Tistrella mobilis: one gene and its partner. The protein of the gene in region 1 interacts with the protein of each later gene in a pairwise test. Links are inferred from orthologs where the notes say so. Each region holds a gene or a part of one and is shown on either strand. Other genes may lie near its edges.

What was found. The genes of interacting proteins can lie anywhere in the genome.
Region 2: the proteins of P7L68_RS17815 (region 1) and P7L68_RS27435 interact in binary tests that used the Escherichia coli proteins (3 or more experiments, as listed by UniProt). The link is inferred for Tistrella mobilis from one-to-one orthologs.

The regions. Positions count from the first base shown.
Region 1 is NZ_CP121017.1:2,654,102-2,656,849, forward strand. It holds P7L68_RS17815 (P-II family nitrogen regulator), read left to right. Parts: upstream 1-1,079; coding sequence 1,080-1,418; downstream 1,419-2,748. Other genes in the region: P7L68_RS17810 (aminotransferase), read right to left, coding at 1-643; glnA (type I glutamate--ammonia ligase), read left to right, coding at 1,677-2,748. UniProt on the Escherichia coli protein: P-II indirectly controls the transcription of the glutamine synthetase gene (glnA). P-II prevents NR-II-catalyzed conversion of NR-I to NR-I-phosphate, the transcriptional activator of GlnA. When P-II is uridylylated to P-II-UMP, these events are reversed.
Region 2 is NZ_CP121017.1:4,830,658-4,833,984, reverse strand. It holds P7L68_RS27435 ([protein-PII] uridylyltransferase), read left to right. Parts: upstream 1-319; coding sequence 320-3,127; downstream 3,128-3,327. Other genes in the region: murJ (murein biosynthesis integral membrane protein MurJ), read left to right, coding at 3,215-3,327; P7L68_RS27440 (MetQ/NlpA family ABC transporter substrate-binding protein), read left to right, coding at 1-135.

The DNA of each region.
Region 1 (2,748 bases):
TCATCGGCCGGTGGGCGCGGCCGTCGAAGACCAGATGCTCATGCACCTCGTCGCAGACCACCACGGCGTTGTGCGCCTTGACCAGATCGGCCAGGAAGGTGAGATCGTCGTCGCTGAACACCTTGCCGGTGGGGTTCATCGGCGAGTTCATCAGCAGCATGCGGGTCTTCGGCCCGAAGGCGGCCGCCAGCGCCTCGCGCGGCAGCTCCCAATGCGGCGGCTCGACCCGCACCAGTTTCGGAACGGCACCCGCCAGCTGCACGATCGGCAGATAGCTGTCGTAAAGCGGTTCGATCAGCACGACCTCATCGCCGGGATTGAGCAGGCCCAGCAGGGCCGCCGCCAGCGCTTCGGTCGCGCCCGAGGTCACGATGACCTCGCGCATCGGATCGACCTCGATGCCATAGAATCGGCGGTCATGCTCGGCCACCGCGCGGCGCAGTTCGGGGATCCCCGCCATCGGCGGATACTGGTTGCCGCCGGCCATGAGGGCGTCGGCGGCGACACGCCGCACCTCCTCGGGCCCCTCCCAGTCGGGGAAGCCCTGGCCGAGATTGACGGCCCCGTGCTCCTGCGCAAGCGCGCTCATCACGGTAAAGATGGTGGTGCCATAGCCGGAGAGGATCTGATTGGCGAACTGCACGGCCCGTTCCTGCTGATGCGCCGCCCCGGATTTCTCAATCTCGGGTTGGGTTGAGTGAAGACGAGGGCCCGAGGATCGCAGAAGCGGAGCCATCCGACAAGGCAGCCGCACAGATGCTGGCCCATCTGCCTTCGTTTTGGGCAGCACCTGCCCGTGTTTTAGCCAAAGCCCGTGGACCCTCGCACCGTCGCGGCGCCTCCGGGCGGGCTGGTCCGTGATGTACCAGTGACTTGCGCAGATTGGCACGGCACGTGCAAACGTTGGTCGGCGTGGGTGGTGCGCGCCACCTGCCGGTGTACGGCTCGGGCGCGTCCAGCGCATGACCGGCACCCCCCGCCTCCAGGCCCCGCAGGTCCTGGCCGCCGTGACCGGCAGTCGGATTGAGGGGCCCGGATCTTCCGGTTCATGCGCGCGACTGACGAGAGTAGCCGCCGAGATGAAGAAGATCGAAGCCATCATCAAGCCCTTCAAGCTCGACGAGGTGAAGGAGGCGCTGCACGAGATCGGCCTTCAGGGCATGACCGTGACCGAAGCCAAGGGTTTCGGGCGCCAGAAGGGTCACACCGAGCTGTATCGTGGTGCCGAATACGTCGTCGACTTCCTGCCCAAGGTGAAGATCGAGATCGTGGTCGGCGACGCCCAGGTCGAGCGCGCGATCGAAGCCATTCAGCAGGCCGCCCATACCGGCCGGATCGGCGATGGCAAGATCTTCGTGACGCCGGTCGAGGATGCCATCCGCATCCGTACCGGTGAGCGCGGCAACGACGCCCTCTGAACGGTTCCGCAGGGCACCGGGCAGCAGGCCGGAGACGACCGGCCCGGACGGATCTGCCCTGCAACCAGATCGCCATTGATCCGCACCGCCGCCGGTGGTGCACTCACGAGACTGAAAAAAGCTCGGCCCCGCCCCCGCAGACGCCTGACGGCGGGCCGACCGGTCGGTATGACGGATCATCCGGGGACACGGTGGTCCGGATGCCGCAGTCCAGGCAGGCCCGTCAACAGGCAGGCCAATCAACAGGCAGGATAGAAAATGTCGGACGCGAAGACTGTCCTTCAGCAGATCAAAGACAACGAAATCAAGTTCGTCGATTTCCGCTTCACCGACCCGCGCGGCAAGTGGCAGCACACCACCTACTTCGCCGAGGCGGTGGACGAGGGCACCTTCACGGACGGCGTGATGTTCGACGGTTCGTCGATCGCCGGCTGGAAGGCGATCAACGAGTCGGACATGATCCTGATGCCCGACTGCACCAGCACCTTCATCGACCCCTTCGCCGCGCAGCCGACCCTGGTCGTGGTCTGCGACGTGCTGGAGCCGTCGACCGGCCAGGGCTATGAGCGCGACCCGCGCTCGACCGCGCTGCGCGCCGAGGCCTACCTTAAGTACACCGGCGTCGGCGACACCGCCTTCTTCGGCCCCGAGCTGGAATTCTTCCTGTTCGACGACGTCCGCTTCAATGTCGGCATGTTCGGCGCCTCCTACTCGGTCGACGAGCTGGAACTGCCCTCGAACAGCGGCCGTGCCTATGACGAGGGCAACACCGGCCATCGTCCGAAGGTGAAGGGTGGCTACTTCCCGGTGTCGCCGGTCGACAGCATGTCCGACATCCGCGGCGAGATGCTGGAGCAGCTGAAGGCCGTGGGCATGACCCCGGTCCTGCACCACCATGAAGTGGCACCGGCGCAGAACGAGCTGGGCACCGGCTTCGGCACCCTGACCGCGACCGCCGACGGCGTGCAGAAGTACAAGTACGTCGTCCACAACGTCGCCCATGCCTTCGGCAAGTCGGCCACCTTCATGCCGAAGCCGGTCTCGGGTGACAACGGTTCGGGCATGCACACCCACCAGTCGATCTGGAAGGATGGCAAGCCCCTCTTCGCCGGCTCGGGCTATGCCGATCTGTCGGAGATGTGCCTCTACTACATCGGCGGCATCATCAAGCATGCGAAGGCGCTGAACGCCTTCACCAACCCGTCGACCAACAGCTACAAGCGCCTGATCCCGGGCTTCGAAGCCCCCGTGCTGCTCGCCTACTCGGCGCGCAACCGTTCGGCCTCGATCCGTATCCCCTATGTTGCGAGCCCGAAGGGCAAGCGCATCG
Region 2 (3,327 bases), 2.2 Mb from region 1 along the record:
GGCAATTTCGTCGCCGCCCGGGCGGCCGACAAGGATGCGCCGCAGATCCGCAAACTGGTGGCGGCCTACCAGTCCGACGAGGTGAAGGCTTTCCTGGCCGAGCGGTTCAAGGGCGCGATCCTGCCCGCCTGGTAAGCCGGCAAGAGACTGATTCCGCCACGTGGATCAAGGGGTGACGGCACCTCGCCTCCGCCCCATCTCTCAGGTAGTCTGACAAGGCCGGCCGCCCGTTACGGGAGGTCCGGCCTTCGCCGTTGCACGAGGATCCCCCGCCCCCGTCGCACATACCACCGCCGTATCGCCGACATCCGAGGCCCCGATCCACATGACCGCCATCCGCAACAAGAGGCAGATCATCCACCGTCGCGCCCTGATGGCCGACATCGAGCAGCTGGTGGAGGAGACGGGCAAACCGGTGGAAAAGCTCCGGCGTGAGATCCTGGCCATGCTGAAGGAGCATCTGGCGAAGGGACGGGAGGAGATCCGCAAGCGCTTCGATGCCGGGGCCGACGGCGCCCATGTGGTGCGCGAGAACTGCTATCTGATCGACCAGATCGTGCGCACCCTGTTCGATCTGGCCACCACCCATGTTTATCCGGTCGCGAACCCCACCTCGGCCGACCGGCTGTGCCTGGTGGCGATCGGCGGCTATGGCCGTGGCGAACTGGCACCGCATTCCGACGTCGATCTGCTGTTCCTGATGCCCTACAAGCAGACCCCGCGCGGCGAGCAGGTGGCGGAATACATTCTCTATCTGCTCTGGGATCTGGGGCTCAAGGTCGGTCATGCGGTACGCTCGGTCGACGAGTGCATCTCGCGGGCACGCGGCGACATGACCATCCGCACCAGCCTGCTGGAAAGCCGCCAGCTCTGTGGCGAAATGGTGCTGTACGAGGATCTGCGCCGGCGCTTCGCCACCGACATCATGGTCGGCACGGCGGGTGAGTTCATCGAGGCCAAGCTCACCGAGCGCGACGAGCGCCACCGGCGGATGGGCGACAGCCGCTATGTGCTGGAGCCCAACGTCAAGGAGGGCAAGGGCGGCCTGCGCGACCTCCATACCCTGTTCTGGATCGCCAAATACTCCTATCGCGTCCACAATCTGTCGGATCTTGTGGAGCAGAAGGTCTTCACCGCCGGCGAATACCGGCGGTTCGCCAAGGCCCAGAACTTCCTGTGGACGGTGCGCTGCCACCTGCACTATATCGCCGGCCGGCCCGAGGATCGTCTGACCTTCGACGTCCAGACCGAAATCGGCCGGTTGATGGGCTATGCCGACCGGCCGGGGGTGCGCGGGGTCGAGCGCTTCATGAAGCATTATTATCTGGTCGCCAAGGATGTGGGCGACCTGACCCGGATTCTGTGCGCAGCGCTGGAAAGCGCCAATCAGCGCCAGCCCAAGATCCGCATGCCCAGCATCCTGATGCGGCGCGAGATCGACGGCTTCCGGATCGAGGGCGGCCGTCTGACGCTCGCCAATCGCCACGAACTCGCCGAACAGCCGATCAAGATGCTGAAGCTGTTCCGGGTCGCCCAAAGTCGCGAGATGGATGTCCATCCGCAGATTCTGCGTTGGATCACCCAGAACCTGAAATACATCGACGACAGCGTGCGCGAGGATCCGGCGGCCAACCAGGTCTTCCTCGACATCCTGACCTCACCCAAGGATCCGGAAGCCACATTGCGCCACATGAACGAAGCTGGTGTCTTCGGCCGCTTCATTCCGGATTTCGGGCGGGTCGTGGCTCAGACCCAGCACGACATGTACCATGTCTACACGGTCGACGAGCACACCATCCGGGCGATCGGCATCCTGTCGGGGATCGAGAAGGGCAACTTCCCCGACGAACTGCCGCTCGCGACCCGGATCGTGCACGAGGTGCTGTCGCGCCGGGTGCTTTATATGGCGGTGCTGCTCCACGACATCGCCAAGGGGCGCGGCGGCGATCATTCCGTGCTGGGAGAAGAGGTCGCCCGCAAGTTGTGCCCCAGGGTCGGTCTGACGCCCGAGGAAACCGAGACCGTCGCCTGGCTGGTACGCTGGCACCTGCTGATGAGCGCGGTCGCCTTCAAGCGCGACATTGAAGATCCGAAGACCGTCCACGACTTCGCCGACATGGTCCAGTCAATGGAACGGCTGCGCCTGCTGACCGTCCTGACCGTTGCCGATATCCGTGCCGTCGGCCCGAATGTCTGGAACGGCTGGAAGGGCACGCTGCTACGTGAACTCTACTACCGCGCGGCCGAACAGCTCTCCGGTGGCCATGTCGAGGGGCTGAACCGTGCCGGCCGGATCCAGGCGGTGCAGGACAAGCTGCGCGAGCGTCTGGCCGACTGGACCGGCGCCGCCTTCCAGGCCCATGTGGAGCGCATGCCCGGCTCCTACTGGCTGGCCCATGACGCAGAAGTTCTGGAGCGCCACGCCCGCCTGGTCGCCAAGGCCGACCGTCAGGGCCCGGCGCCGCTGGTGATCGACGTCGCCCCCGACCGCTTCCGCTCGGTGGCGGCAATCACGGTCTACGCCCCGGACCATCACGGCCTCTTCGCCGGCGTCGCCGGTGCCATGGCACTAGCCGGCGGCAACATCGTCGACGCCCGCATCGTCACCACCACCGACGGCATGGCACTCGACACCTTCTGGGTGCAGGACTCCGACCGCTCCGCCTATGACGACGAGGTCCGGGTCGCCAGGATGCGCGATCTGGTCGGGCGGACGCTCTCGGGCGAGCTCAGGCCCGCCAAGGCGCTGGCTGCCCGGCGCGACGGGCCGAAGCGCACCGACGTGTTCCAGGTCACCCCCCGGGTGCTGATCGACAACCGGGCAAGCAACACCCAGACGGTCATCGAGGTGACCGCCCGGGACCGGCCGGGCCTGCTGTTCGCGATCACCAGCGTGCTCTCGGATCTGGCCCTGACCATCTCGTCCGCCCATGTCGCGACCTATGGCGAGCGGGCGGTCGACACCTTCTACGTCAAGGACGTGTTCGGCCTGAAGATCACTCATCAGGGCAAGCTCACCAGGATCCGTGAAGAACTGCTGGCCGCCCTCGATGCCGCCGGGCCGGTGATCGCCGATGACGGTACCATCCGCAGTACCGCCACCGCTGCCGGCGACGCTGCCGAATGATCAGCGACGGGGCAGCTGCAGAGCCGCCCCCGTCGCCCCATTGATGCCCCTTTCCGCCGGGCGCGGTTTCGGATACACCCGCACCTCATGAACCTGATGCGCGCCGCGGCCACGGTGGGTGGCCTCACCATGATGTCGCGGATCCTCGGATTCGCGCGCGATGTTCTCGTGGCCGGCCTGCTGGGTGCGGGGGCGGCGGC